2 regions of the Streptomyces sp. NPDC058335 genome follow, and region 2 is predicted to be linked to the other one. Evidence: riboswitches for the same ligand, from Rfam matches in the RefSeq annotation. Region 2 holds a riboswitch; the other holds the start of a gene.
The links. A riboswitch is a leader RNA that binds a small molecule or an ion and turns the genes downstream of it on or off. The one in region 2 is predicted to bind S-adenosylmethionine.

Region 1: another riboswitch for S-adenosylmethionine. It lies ahead of thrC (threonine synthase); the one in region 2 lies ahead of ACFWJX_RS27405 (aminotransferase class V-fold PLP-dependent enzyme).

Annotation. Positions count from the first base shown of each region.
Region 1 is NZ_JBHXHX010000002.1:149,604-156,995, reverse strand. It holds gene ACFWJX_RS03835 (methyltransferase domain-containing protein) at 1-446, shown strand, start outside; gene groL (chaperonin GroEL) at 551-2,176, opposite strand; gene ACFWJX_RS03825 (cold-shock protein) at 2,568-2,774, opposite strand; gene ACFWJX_RS03820 (MoaD/ThiS family protein) at 3,228-3,503, opposite strand; gene thrC (threonine synthase) at 3,500-4,783, opposite strand; SAM riboswitch class I at 4,799-4,945, opposite strand; gene ACFWJX_RS03810 (glucosyl-3-phosphoglycerate synthase) at 5,122-6,066, shown strand; gene ACFWJX_RS03805 (trehalose-6-phosphate synthase) at 6,228-7,392, shown strand, end outside.
Region 2 is NZ_JBHXHX010000015.1:46,066-53,457, reverse strand. It holds gene ACFWJX_RS27420 (Rieske 2Fe-2S domain-containing protein) at 1-97, shown strand, start outside; gene ACFWJX_RS27415 (cytochrome bc complex cytochrome b subunit) at 94-1,716, shown strand; gene trpD (anthranilate phosphoribosyltransferase) at 1,854-2,918, shown strand; SAM riboswitch class IV at 3,020-3,136, shown strand; gene ACFWJX_RS27405 (aminotransferase class V-fold PLP-dependent enzyme) at 3,343-4,719, shown strand; gene ACFWJX_RS27400 (Lrp/AsnC family transcriptional regulator) at 4,754-5,035, opposite strand; gene ACFWJX_RS27395 (rhomboid family intramembrane serine protease) at 5,032-5,766, opposite strand; gene ACFWJX_RS27390 (hypothetical protein) at 5,938-6,177, shown strand; gene ACFWJX_RS27385 (NYN domain-containing protein) at 6,218-7,392, shown strand, end outside.

The sequences.
Region 1 (7,392 bases), on a different contig from region 2:
CGACCCTCACCGGCGTCGACCTGGTGGGCCCCCTCGCCCCCACCCCGGCCCCGCCGGTCCTGGAGGAGATCATCGCCTCCGTCGGCTCCTGGGTGCCGACCCGGACGTACGACCTCATCACCTGCGTGCACGGCCTGCACTACGTCGGCGACCAGCTCGGGCTCCTCGGCCGGGCCGCCTCCTGGCTCACCCCGGACGGACTGCTGGCCGCGCACTTCGACCCGGACTCGATCCGCCGCCCCGACGGCTCACCGGCGGGCCGCCCCGCCCTCGCGGCCCTGCGCGCGGCCGGCTTCCACTACAGCCCCCGCCACCACCGGCTCACCCTCCGAGGCGCCCGCACCCTGACCCTGCCGTTCCGGTACACCGGCGCGGACCCGGCCGCCGGCCCCAACTACACGGGCCAGCCCGCGGTCGCCTCGCACTACGAGCACTACGAGCACTAGCGCCGGTACCACGGGCGGGGGTGAAACGCCCGAGGGCGGCACCCCCCGCTTCAGCAGGGAGTACCGCCCTCGGTAGGAAAACCGAGCTTGATCAGCGATCAGGCTCAGAAGTCCATGTCACCGCCCGGCATGCCGCCGCCGGCCGGGGCAGCGCCCGCCTTCTCCGGCTTGTCGGCGATGACGGCCTCGGTGGTGAGGAACAGCGCGGCGATCGACGCGGCGTTCTGCAGCGCGGAACGCGTCACCTTCGCCGGGTCGATGATGCCCTCGGCGATCATGTCGACGTACTCACCGGTCGCGGCGTTCAGGCCGTGGCCGACGGGCAGGTTGCGCACCTTCTCGACGATGACGCCACCCTCGAGACCACCGTTGACGGCGATCTGCTTGAGCGGGGCCTCCAGGGCGAGCTTCACGGCGTTGGCGCCGGTCGCCTCGTCACCCTCGAGGTCGAGCTTCTCGAAGACCGAGGTGGCCTGGAGCAGGGCCACGCCACCACCGGCGACGATGCCCTCCTCGACGGCCGCCTTCGCGTTGCGAACGGCGTCCTCGATGCGGTGCTTGCGCTCCTTGAGCTCCACCTCGGTGGCGGCGCCGGCCTTGATGACGGCCACGCCGCCGGCCAGCTTCGCCAGACGCTCCTGGAGCTTCTCGCGGTCGTAGTCCGAGTCGCTGTTCTCGATCTCGGCGCGGATCTGGTTGACCCGGCCGGCGACCTGCTCCGAGGAGCCGGACCCGTCGACGATGGTGGTCTCGTCCTTGGTGATGACGACCTTGCGGGCCTTGCCAAGGAGGTCCAGGGAGGTGTTCTCGAGCTTGAGACCGACCTCCTCGGAGATGACCTCGCCACCGGTGAGGATGGCGATGTCGTTCAGCATCGCCTTGCGGCGGTCGCCGAAGCCCGGGGCCTTGACCGCGACGGACTTGAAGGTGCCGCGGATCTTGTTGACGACCAGGGTCGACAGGGCCTCGCCCTCGACGTCCTCGGCGATGATCAGCAGCGGCTTGCCCGACTGCATGACCTTCTCCAGGAGCGGGAGCAGGTCCTTGACGTTCGCGATCTTGGAGTTCGCGATCAGGATGTACGGGTCGTCGAGGACGGCCTCCATACGCTCCATGTCGGTCGCGAAGTACGCCGAGATGTAGCCCTTGTCGAAGCGCATGCCCTCGGTGAGCTCGAGCTCGAGACCGAAGGTCTGCGACTCCTCGACCGTGATGACGCCTTCCTTGCCGACCTTGTCCATGGCCTCGGCGATGAGCTCGCCGATCTGGGTGTCGGCGGCGGAGATGGAGGCCGTCGAAGCGATCTGCTCCTTGGTCTCGACATCCTTCGCCTGCTCGAGCAGGGCACCGGAGACGGCCTCGACGGCCTTCTCGATACCGCGCTTGAGGGCCATCGGGTTGGCGCCGGCGGCCACGTTGCGCAGGCCCTCGCGGACCAGCGCCTGGGCGAGGACGGTCGCGGTGGTCGTACCGTCACCGGCGACGTCGTCCGTCTTCTTGGCGACTTCCTTGACCAGCTCGGCGCCGATCTTCTCGTACGGGTCCTCGAGCTCGATCTCCTTGGCGATGGAGACACCATCGTTGGTGATCGTGGGGGCGCCCCACTTCTTCTCGAGGACGACGTTGCGGCCCTTGGGGCCGAGCGTCACCTTCACGGCGTCCGCGAGCTGGTTCATGCCGCGCTCGAGGCCGCGCCGCGCCTCCTCGTCGAACGCGATGATCTTGGCCATGTGAAGTGGTCCCTCCAGGACTGGGGGTGATTCCTTCGGACCGCGCCCGCGCCCGCGACGGACGGCTCGCCTGCCCCGTGGTTCCTTGCCCCACCTGGCCTGCGGGCCTCACCGACCCGGTCCTTCGTTGTCACTCTCACCTTCAGAGTGCTAACGCCAATGATTAGCACTCGACCCGTCCGAGTGCAAGGTGTGCCCGCGCAGCGGGCTCGTTGAGAGTGGTGGTCGGGTGACGGGCGGGCGCAAGCGGATCCGCCGGATCCGCAGGTGGACAACGCCGCCCGGCGGCACCCACCGCACCCGTCCGGACATGGCGAAGGGCCCGCACCCCTGGAGGTGCGAGCCCTTCGCGGATAGAACAGAAGAACGTCGCTGCAAGTCGGCGCGTGCTTCAGCCGGTCGCGAGCCGGACCATGTCCGCCTGCGGCCCCTTCTGACCCTGCGAGATCTCGAAATCGACCCGCTGGCCCTCTTCCAGGGTGCGGTATCCGTCCATCTGGATCGCGCTGTAGTGGACGAAAACATCCGCACCACCGTCGACCGCGATGAAGCCGTACCCCTTCTCCGCGTTGAACCACTTGACGGTGCCCTGAGCCATGCCTAACTCCCCTATTACTGGCCCTTGCACAGATCCACACTTCGCGGATCCGGGTCAGACCTCACCCCCCAAGTTCGTTGGGGGCGTGCGCCGGAACGCGTCGACCGCGGCTGAATGTATCTGTCCAACTGCCGTCTGCAACAGGTCAATCGGACGAGAATTCTGGACGCGAACGGTCCGGAGAAGAGTGAGAATTCGCCCGCATTCAGGGCAAGTCGGGCCCCACAAAGGGAATGAAAGGCGCAAAACACATGCACACTTTGGCTACTTCTCATCGCCTGCAACGGCGGAACTCATATGCGGCCGGCATGCAATGGGCGGCGCGTTCCCCAACTGTACCGCGCTCAACCACACTGAATTGCCCCCTCCGCTTCTCTCGCGGAGGGGGCAATTCGATGAACTCTCGGTAATTAACGTTACCGACGGTTACTACCGGCGGGTACTGAACACCGGTCAGCCACCGGCCACGGCCGGGATGATGGAGACACCGGCGCCGTCGGGGGTCGCCGTGTCCAGCCCCTTCTCGAAGCGGACGTCGTCGTCGTTGACGTACACGTTGACGAACCTGCGCAGCTTGCCCTGGTCGTCGAGGACGCGGGCGGCGATGCCCGTGTGGTTCTTCTCCAGGTCGGCGATGATCTCGCCGAGGGTGGCGCCCTCGGCCGGGACCTCGGCCTTGCCACCGGTGTAGGTGCGCAGGATGGTCGGGATGCGGACGGTCACGCTCATGCGAGGCCAGCCTCTCGGAAGGAGTCCAGGTTCGGACGGATGGTGGCGGTGAGGCCGGTGCCGGCCACCGCGTCGAGGGTCTTGAGGCCGTCCCCGGTGTTGAGCACGACCGTGGTCTTCGTCGGGTCGAGGAGACCGTTCTCGATCAGCTTCCTCGTCACACCGACCGTCACGCCACCGGCGGTCTCCGCGAAGATGCCCTCGGTCCGCGCCAGCAGCTTGATCGCGTCGACCACCTGCTCGTCGTTCACGTCCTCCACCGCGCCACCGGTTCGGCGCGCGATGTCCAGGACGTACGGCCCGTCCGCCGGATTGCCGATGGCGAGGGACTTGGCGATGGTGTTCGGCTTCTGCGGCCGGACGACGTCGTGGCCGGCCTTGTAGGCGACGGACACCGGCGAGCAGCCCTCGGCCTGCGCGCCGAAGATCTTGTACGGCCTGTCCTCGACGAGACCGAGCTTGATCAGCTCCTGGAGCCCCTTGTCGATCTTCGTGAGCTGCGAGCCGGAGGCGATCGGCACGACGAGCTGGTCGGGCAGCTGCCAGCCGAGCTGCTCGCAGATCTCGTACGCCAGCGTCTTGGAGCCCTCGGCGTAGTACGGCCGCAGGTTGACGTTGACGAAGCCCCAGCCCTCGCCCGCCGGGTCGCCGATCAGCTCGGAGCAGAAGCGGTTCACGTCGTCGTAGTTGCCCTCGATGCCGACGAGTTCGCCGCCGTAGATCGCGGCCATGACGATCTTGCCCTGCTCCAGGTCGTGCGGGATGAACACGCAGGAGCGGAAGCCGGCGCGGGCGGCGGCGGCGCCGACGGCACCGGCCAGGTTGCCCGTGGAGGAGCAGGAGAGGGTCGTGAAGCCGAAGGCGCGGGCGGCCTCGATGGCCTGGGCGACGACCCGGTCCTTGAAGGAGTGCGTCGGGTTGCCGGAGTCGTCCTTGACGAACAGCTTGCCGGCGTCGACGCCCAGCTCGCGGGCCAGGTTGTCGGCCTGGACGAGCTTGGTCCAGCCGGGGTTGATGTTCGGCTTGTCCGCCACGTCGGCGGGGACGGGCAGCAGCGGCGCATAACGCCAGATGTTCGCGGGGCCCGCCTCGATGCGCTTGCGGAGCTCCTCGGTGTCATAGGACGAGAAGTCGTACGCGATCTCCAGCGGGCCGAAACACTCTTCGCAGGCGAAGACCGGGCCGAGAGGCACGCGGTGTCCGCACTCGCGGCAGGAGAGCGCCGCGGCGGGACCGAGGTCGACGGAGTCTGTGGTGCTTGCAACTGTCTGCACAGCCATGTGAGGCGAGGCCCTTCCTCATCTTCCTCACGACGCATCTCGCCGTGAGACGGATTTGGCACCTTCCCTAGCCGGGAGCCTCGCCACAACAACGTGACAAGACCGGCTGGAGGGTTGCCGGGGCTTCATCGGGCCGTATCCCTCTGCCCCTCTGGATGAGCGGTATGAAGTTGTGGGTGGCGAACGCAGGCCACCTCGGACATGCGATGGTCATCCGCGTTGTTCAAGACTGTAACCGAAGGCCAGGACAGTTGAGATAGACGTCCGAACCGCGAGATGGATCACACCGTCACCCCTCGTGCACCAGGTGTGATCATGACAGTGAGGAGCCGCAGACCGTGCTGAAAGAAGCTGAAGCCTGGCTGGCCACCCGCTCCTGGTCCGTGACCGACCGCCCGCTGCACCGCATCCTGGCCGCGAAACGTGCCTCGGGTCAGACGGTCTCCGTGGTGCTGCCCGCCCTGAACGAGCAGGAGACGGTCGGTGACATCGTCGCGGTCATCCGCCACGACCTGATGCAGCAGGTCCCGCTGGTCGACGAGATCGTCGTCGTCGACTCGGGCTCCACGGACCGTACGTCCGAGGTCGCCGCGGCGGCCGGGGCGCGGGTCGTGCACCGGGACGACATCCTGCCCCGGATACCGACCGTGCCCGGCAAGGGAGAGGTGCTGTGGCGGTCGTTGCTCGTCACGACCGGGGACATCGTCTGTTTCATCGACGCCGACCTCAAGGAGTTCTCCTCCGACTTCGTCTCGGGGATCGTGGGCCCGCTGCTCACCGACCCCGCGGTGGATCTGGTCAAGGCCATGTACGACCGCCCGCTGGGCGGCGCTGCGGGCCAGGGCGGCCGGGTCACCGAACTCATGGCCCGCCCGCTGCTCAACATGCACTGGCCGCAACTGGCCGGCTTCGTGCAACCGCTCGGCGGTGAGTACGCGGCCCGCCGCAGCCTGCTGGAGCAGCTCCCGTTCCCCGTCGGCTACGGCGTGGAACTGGGCATGCTGGTCGACGCCCTGCACCTGGTGGGCCTGGACGCCCTCGCCCAGGTCGACGTCGGCGTGCGCAAGCACCGCCACCAGGACGGGCAGGCGCTCGGCCGGATGGCGGCGGCGATCTACCGCACCGCGCAGCTCCGGCTGGCCCGCGGGCACATGATCCGCCCCGCCCTCACCCAGTTCGAGCGGAGCACGGACGGCTTCGAGCCACGCACCTACTCCGTGGACACCGAGGAACGTCCGCCGATGGCGGAGATCGCCGAGTACGCGGAACGCAAGGCCGCGTAGCGGGTCGTGCGGGGCACGGCGTGCCGGGCACCGCATGGGCGGCACGTGGGTGGGGACGCCGTCCAACGCGCGGTCCGGCCGCCGTATACGGCCGGATACGAGCCGCCCACGGAGCGCATCCGTACGTTTGAGCGTTTCCGGACCGGGCTAGGTTGTGGCGTATGGCTTTCACGCGTGGTGCTGCTGCCGAGGGTGCTCAGGTGCTGGTCGCGTCCAACCGCGGCCCGGTCTCCTACCAGGTGCGCGAGGACGGTTCGCTGCACGCCAGGCGGGGCGGCGGCGGACTGGTCTCGGGACTGTCGGCGATCGGGCCGGACGCGGGCGCCCTGTGGGTGTGCTCGGCGCTGACCGACGGCGACCGCGAGGCGGTGCGGCGCGGGGTCGGCGAGGACGGCGTCCGGATGCTCGACATCCCGGCCGACGTGCACGCCGACGCGTACAACGGCGTCGCCAACTCCGTGCTCTGGTTCATCCACCACCTGCTCTACCAGACCCCGCTGGAGCCGGTCTTCGACGCGGAGTTCCGGCGCCAGTGGGCGTCGTACGAGACGTACAACCGCGCGTTCGCGGAGGCGCTGGCCGAGGAGGCCGCGGAGGGTGCGGCGGTCCTCGTGCAGGACTACCACCTGTGTCTGGTCCCCGGCATGCTCCGCGAACTCCGCCCCGACCTGCGCATCGGCCACTTCTCGCACACACCGTGGGCGCCGGTGGACTACTTCGCGCTGCTCCCCACCGACATCCGCGCGCAACTGCTGCGCGGCATGCTCGGCGCGGACCGCCTCGGCTTCCTGACCAGGCGCTGGGCGGACGCGTTCAGCGCCTGCTGCACGGAGTTCGTGGGAGGCCTGGGCAGCACCGAGATCGGCGTCCACGGTCTCGGGGCCGACGCCGACTTCCTGCGCGCCCGCTCCCACGAGTCCGACGTCGAGGAGCGCATCGTCGCCCTCCGCGAGGAGATCGGCGAGGGCCGCAGAACCATCGTGCGCGTCGACCGCACCGAGCTGTCGAAGAACATCGTGCGCGGTCTGCTCGCCTACCGGCAGCTCCTCGACGACCGCCCCGAGTGGCGCGAACGTGTCGTCCACGTGGCGTTCGCCTACCCCTCCCGCCAGGATCTCGCCGTCTACCGCGACTACACGGCCGAGGTGCAGCGGGTCGCGCGGGAGATCAACGAGCGGTACGGCACCCCCGGCTGGACCCCGGTCGTCCTGCACGTCAAGGACGACTTCGCCCGCTCCCTGGCCGCGTACCGCCTCGCCGACGTGGCGCTGGTCAACCCCGTCCGGGACGGCATGAACCTGGTCGCCAAGGAGGTCCCGATCGTCT
Region 2 (7,392 bases):
GCCGCAGCTGCGCATCGGCGTGAACGACGAGGGCTACCTCGAGGCGCTCGGCGACTTCGAAGAGCCCGTCGGTCCTGCCTTCTGGGAGCGCGGATGAGTAACAAGGACGACCGCCGCAAGGCACCCGCGGGCGAGCGGGTCGCCGACTGGGCCGACGGCCGCCTGGGGATCTACTCCCTGGCCAAGGCCAACATGCGCAAGATCTTCCCGGACCACTGGTCCTTCATGCTCGGTGAGATCTGCCTCTACAGCTTCATCATCATCATCCTCACGGGTGTGTATCTGACGCTGTTCTTCCACCCGTCGATGAACGAGGTGGAGTACCACGGCAGCTATGTCCCGCTCCAGGGTCAGCTGATGTCCGAGGCCTTCAACTCGACCATGCACATCTCCTTCGATGTGCGCGGTGGTCTGCTCATCCGGCAGATCCACCACTGGGCCGCGGTCATCTTCCTCGCCGGCATGTTCGTGCACATGATGCGCGTCTTCTTCACGGGCGCCTTCCGCAAGCCGCGCGAGATCAACTGGCTGTTCGGCTTCCTGCTGTTCGTCCTGGGCATGTTCACCGGTTTCACCGGCTACTCGCTCCCTGACGACCTGCTCTCCGGCACCGGTGTCCGTTTCACGCAGGGCGCGATCCTGTCCGTGCCGATCGTGGGCACGTACATCTCGATGTTCCTGTTCGGCGGGGAGTTCCCGGGCGGCGACTTCGTCGCGCGGTTCTACTCGATCCACATCCTGCTGCTGCCGGGCATCATGCTCGGGCTCGTGGTCGGCCACCTGATCCTGGTCTTCTACCACAAGCACACCCAGTTCGCGGGTCCCGGACGCACCAACAAGAACGTCGTCGGCATGCCGCTGCTGCCGGTCTACATGGCCAAGGCCGGAGGTTTCTTCTTCCTGGTCTTCGGTGCCATCGCGGCCATCGCCGGCATCGCGTCCATCAACCCGATCTGGGTGCTGGGCCCCTACCGTCCGGACCAGGTGTCCACCGGCGCCCAGCCCGACTGGTACATGGGCTTCGCCGAGGGTCTGATCCGTGCCATGCCGGGCTGGGAGATCAACTTCTGGGGCCACACGCTGGTGATGGGCGTGTTCGTCCCGCTGGTGCTGTTCGGTGTGTTCCTCGGCATGATCGCCATGTACCCGTTCATCGAGTCCTGGGTCACCGGCGACAAGCGCGAGCACCACATCCTGGACCGTCCGCGCAACGCCCCGACCCGTACGGCCTTCGGTGTCGCCTGGGTCACCGGCTACATGATCATGCTGATCGGCGGTGGCAACGACATCATCGCCACCCACTTCCATCTGTCGATCAACGCGGTCACCTGGTTCGTCCGGATCGGTTTCTTCGCCGGACCGGTCATCGCCTTCGTGGTCACCAAGCGGATCTGCCTCGGCCTCCAGCGCCGCGACAAGGACAAGGTGCTGCACGGTCGTGAGACCGGCACCATCAAGCGCCTGCCGCACGGTGAGTTCATCGAGGTGCACGAGCCGCTCAGCCAGGAGGCGCTCTACACGCTCACCTCGCACGAGCAGTACGCGCCGGCCGAGATCGGCCCGACGGTCGACGAGAACGGCGTCGAGCGCAAGGTGAAGCGCGGCGAGAAGGTCCGCGTCAAGCTGAGCAAGGCGTACTACGGCGAGGAGAGCCAGATTCCCAAGCCGACCGTCGAGGAGTACAAGGAGATCACGAGCGGCCACGGCCACCACTGATCGCTGCGTCGCCACGCAACGGAGAAGGGCCCCGTCCGGTGTACGGACGGGGCCCTTCGCCCTGTCCGCGGCTGGATAGGGTGGACCAGACGAGACGCGTCCCGTGCAGCGGGACCACACTGACCCAGGAGCGGCTTATGAGCGCTGTGACCCCCGCCGGAGGCGACACCGCGGCGGACCGTTCCTGGCCCGAGGTGCTGAACGCCCTGCTGTACGGCCGTGACCAGAGCGCCGACGCCACCGCGTGGGCGATGGACCGGATCATGCGGGGCGAGGCGACCGACGCCCAGATCGCCGGGTTCGTGGTGGCGCTGCGCGCCAAGGGCGAGACCGTCGAGGAGATCAACGGGCTGGTCCGCGCGATGTACGAGCACGCCAACGTGATCGAGGTGCCGGGTCGGACGGTCGACATCGTCGGCACGGGCGGCGACGGCGCGAAGACGGTCAACATCTCCACGATGTCCTCGATCGTCGTCGCCGGCACCGGCGTGAAGGTCGTCAAGCACGGCAACCGGGCCGCGTCCTCCGCGTCCGGCGCCTCGGACGTCCTGGAGAAGCTCGGCGTCCGCCTCGACCTGACCCCGCAGCGGGTGGCCGAGGTCGCCGAGGAGGCCGGGATCACCTTCTGTTTCGCGATCAAGTTCCATCCGGCGCTGCGTCACGCGGGCGCCGCCCGCGGCCAGTTGGGCATCCGCACGGTCTTCAACGTCCTCGGCCCGCTGACCAACCCGGCCCGCGTACGCGCCCAGGCCGTCGGTGTGGCGGACCCGCGCATGGCGCCGATCGTCGCGGGTGTCTTCGCCGAGCGCGGCAACTCCTCGCTGGTGTTCCGCGGCGACGACGGCCTCGACGAGCTGACGACGACCTCCACCTCCCGGGTCTGGGTGGTGCGCGACGGCAAGGTGACCGAGGAGTCCTTCGACCCGCGGGACGTCGGCCTCGACCTGGTCCCCGTCGAGGCCCTGCGGGGCGCCGACGCCGCCTACAACGCCGAGGTGGCGCGCAGGCTGCTGGACGGCGAGACGGGCCCGGTCCGTGACGCCGTACTGCTGAACTCGGCGGCAGCCCTGGTCGCCCTGGAGCCCACCGGCGCGCCGCTCGCCGAGCAGTTGCGGACCGGCATGGCCAGGGCCGCGGAGTCCCTGGACTCGGGGGCGGCGAAGCGGACGCTGGACCGCTGGGCGGCGGCCACCCACGCCTGAGCGCGGCACGGTGCGACGCGGGGCGCGGTCCACATTCCGTCTGTCTCAGGAAATGGACCGCGCCTTGCGCGTCGATGATCGTATGGCAGGATGCTGTACCAGGTCATGAGCGACAGTCATGAGGCCCCGGCCGACTGTCCGGCAACCCTCCGTCCGTGGCGGGGTGCCCCGGGTGAGGACCAGGCCGTGGACAGCAAGGTCTGCGGCAAGCGCGGACCCCTCGCACTCTCTCCGAGTGAGCGCGGCCAGGGGTCCTGGTCGTCGAGGAGCCTTCCGTGAGCAAGCGAATGCGATAGGGCCGCAGAGCCCCGCTTCAGCGTCCCTCTGTCACTTTCCCGCGCTCGAGCCGTAACCGCTCGCGTGGTGCCGTGCCCTTTGGGGGTTCCCCCCAACCCCGGCCCTTTCCTTTCACGGGAGTTCAGTCATGTCCGTCTCCACCGCTGCCGCCGCCCAGACCATTTGTGCCCCGCTGCCCGTTCTGGGACGTGATGTCACCGTCCCGCTCGTCACCGGCGGCGAAGTCAGCTACGCGGCCCTCGACTACGCGGCCAGCGCCCCCGCCCTCCAGCGCGTCTGGGACGACGTGGCGGCCTACGCCCCCTACTACGGCAGCGTCCACCGCGGCGCCGGGTACCTCTCCCAGCTCTCCACCGACCTCTTCGAGAACGCCCGCCGGACGGTTGCCGAGTTCCTCGACTGCCGGCCCGACGACCAGCTGGTCTTCACCCGCTCCACCACCGACTCGCTGAACCTCCTCGCCGCCGCCCTCCCCGCCGACTGCCAGGTCTTCGTCTTCGAGACCGAGCACCACGCCTCGCTGCTGCCGTGGAAGGACGCCCGGGTCACCTACCTCGACGCCCCGCGCACCCCGCGGCAGGCCGTCGCCACCCTGGAGAGCGCGCTCGCCGGCCGCACCGCATCCGGTCAAGAGGGCCACGGCCCGGCCCTGGTCTGCGTCACCGGCGCCTCCAACGTCACCGGCGAGCTGTGGCCCGTACGCGAACTGGCAGCCGCGGCGCACGCCCACGGCGCCCGGATCGTCCTGGACGCCGCGCAGCTCGCCCCGCACCACCCGGTGTCCGTCCGTGACCTCGACGTCGACTGGGTCGCCTTCTCCGGCCACAAGCTGTACGCCCCCTTCGGCTCCGGCGTCCTGGCCGGCCGCGCCGACTGGCTGCGGGCGGCCGAGCCGTACCTCGCGGGCGGCGGCGCCAGCCGCAAGGTCACCCGGCGTCAGGACGGGGGAGTGGACGTGGAGTGGCACGAGAGCGCCGCCCGGCACGAGGCGGGCTCCCCGAACGTCATCGGCGCCTACTCCATCGCCTCCGCCTGCAAGGCGCTCACCGAGGCGGGCTTCGACGCGCTGGTGGCCCGCGAGCAGTACCTCGTCGAGAAGGTCCGCACCGGCCTCGCGGAGGTCCCCGAGGTGCGGATCCTGTCCCTCTTCGGCGACGACGCCCCGCGGGTCGGCGTGATCTCCTTCGTCGTGGACGGCTGGAACAGCTCCCACTTCGCCGCCGCGCTCTCCGCCGAGTACGGCATCGGCGTCCGCGACGGCCTCTTCTGCGCCCACCCCCTGGTCCGCACCCTCCTGGGCAGCGACCCCCAGAGCCAGGGCGAGTGCGGCGCCCCCGAGGCGGCCCCCGGTGAGAAGTCCCTCAACGCGATCCGCGTGAGCTTCGGCGCGGGCACCCCCGACGAGCACGTCGACCGCTTCGTCGCGGCCGTACGGGAACTGGTGACCGTGGGCGCGAAGTGGACGTACAGGACCGAGGACGGCCGCTGCGTCCCGGCGGTGTAGGGGATCCCGTCCGCCGGAGGCGGTGTTCAGACGGTCAGGAGTCCAGGCCGATCGCGAACGCCGCCTCCAGGTCGTGCTGCGAGTACGTACGGAACGCCACGTGCGTGTCCGTCGCCTCCACGCCGGGGATCTTGCTGATCCGCCCCGGAATCATCTCGGCGAGGTCCTCGTGCTGCCGCACCCGCACCATGGCGATCAGGTCGTAGGTGCCGGTCACGGAGAACACCTCGCTCACGGATTCCAGCGAAGCGATCGACTCCGCGATCTCGGGGATCCGGTCCACGCTGGTCTTGATGAGGACGATCGCGGTGATCACGGCTGGTTCTCTCCCTCGGGGGCCGGAGCTGGGCTGCTGCTCACTCTAGTGGGCCGGGTGAACCGGGCCCACGCGTAGACGAAGCCCAGCCCGAAGCCCACGAGGTGCGCCAGGTACGCCACGCCCGGCCCCTGCCCGGCCCGCCCCGCCGCCAGCCACTGCAGCGCCGCCCAGAAGGGCAGCACGACCCAGGCCGGGAAGCGCAGCGGCAGGAAGAAGAGGAACGGCAGAAGACTGGTGACGCGGGCCCGGGGAAACAGGTACAGGAACGCGCCGAGGACCGCCGAGATCGCCCCGGAGGCGCCGACCAGGGACTGCTCGGAGTCGGCGTTGGCGGCGGCGTAGCCCAGCAGCGCCAGGCAGCCGCTGCCGAGGTAGAAGAGGGTGAACGCGACGCGGCCCATCCGGTGCTCGGTCATCGCCCCGAAGACGTAGAGGAAGAGCATGTTGCCCAGCAGATGCACCCAGCTGCCGTGGATGAACAGGGCCGTGAGGGGGGTGAGGGCGGCCCTCGGCCCGCCTTCGAACAGGTCTGCGGGGATCACGCCCCACCGGCGGAAGTAGGCGCGCTGCGCGAGCACCTGCTCCTCGCCGGTGCCGTACACCGGGTTGAAGCCCGAGGCCGGGCCGATCACGAAGACCAGGCAGCACAGGGCCATCAGGAGGTACGTCACGGGCGCCACGGGGTGGCGGACGGCCCGGCCCAGGTGCCCGCTCCAGTCGCTGATCATGGACATAGAGCATGACGTAACGGGACGTACTCAGCCGGACCGCCTCGCCGCCGTGGACGGACGGGCGGCGAGTACCCGCCAGGCCGTAGGGTTACGAGCCACATGCTCCGGGGAGCCTTGTGCGCGCCCCGGTCCCGGACGACGGACACTAGAAGGAAGCGGACGGTCACGATGACGGTTCCCCTGCCGACCGCCACGACGCGGTGGCGCTGCACTCTCTGCGGCAACCTCACGCGGTTCGACGTGACGCGCTCGTCGAAGGTCGTCGAGTACGTCCACCTCGATCTCGCCGGTGAGGCGAACGTGGAGGAGCGCGAGGTGGTCAGTGAGACCATCGAGTCGGTGCGGTGCCGTTGGTGCAACGCCGTGGATCAGGTGGAACTGGTGGACAGGCCGGGCGCCGGCTCCTGAGGACGGGGGACGGCCCCCGCACGGAATTGGGGTGTGACGGATGGTGGAGACCACGGGCGGGGGGCCGGGTGACGGCGCCGCCGAGGTGCTCGACCGTCCGCTGCCCGACGGCGTCCGCCGCCGGGTCGTGCAGATCGTCTCGGACGGCTTCGGCGGCCTGACCGTCGCCGAACTGCCCGCCCAGTTGCGGCAGTACGCCCGGTTCGCGCCCAACCGCAGGGCCAAGTTCGCGGGCAACGCGATGGCGGCCGCGCTGGAGACCGATCCGCTGTTCCGGCAGCGCATCGGGGAGAAGTTCAGAGAGGCCCAGCCGGAACTGGCCGGTGTCCTCGACTCCGGCTCGCCGCCCCCGGCCGCGGACCCGCTCGACGTGGCGGCCGCGGCCTACGTGCTGCGCCCCACCGGCTGGGTCAAGCTGGTCACCGCGGCCGGCGAGGAGGCCCAGCGGGCGGACGCCGAGCGGGCCGACGAGGAGAGCCGGGCGGAGCTGGAGCGGCTGCGCGAGCAGCTCGCCGAGGCCCGTGAGCTGACCCGGACCGAGACCGAGCGGCTGCGCACCGAACTGGACACGGCGAAACGGGAGGCCGAGTCGCTGCACCGCAAGCTGCGGTCGGCCCTCAGTGACGTCAAGCGCGGTGAGGCCGCCCTGCGCAAGCTCCGCGGCGAGTTGGACACCGTGCGGAGCGAGGGGCAGGCGCAGGTGTCCGCGGCCGAGAGCGAGTCGCGGCGGCTGAAGACCCGGCTCGGCGAGGCGGAGGCCGCGCTGGAGGCCACCCGGCGGGCGGCCCGCGAGAACCGCAGCGTCGAGGACATGCGGGTACGGCTGTTGCTGGACACCTTGCTGGAATCGGCCCAAGGGCTGCGCAGGGAACTGGCGTTGCCGCCGGTGTCGGTCCGTCCGGCGGAGACCGTCGACGCGGTGGAGCCCGGCCGGATGACCCCGAAGGACATCGCGGCCCGGGCGCTGTCGGAGAACGACCCCGCGATCCTGGACCAGTTGCTCGCCCTGCCGCAGGCGCATCTCGTCGTCGACGGCTACAACGTCACCAAGACCGGTTATCCGCAGATGCCGTTGGAGAAGCAGCGGCTGCGGCTGCTCGGGCAGCTCTCGGCGCTCGCCGCGCAGACCGGCGCCGAGGTCACCTGTGTCTTCGACGGGGCCGAGCTGGTGGCGCCGGTGCTGCTGGCGCCGCCGCGCGGGGTGCGGGTGCTGTT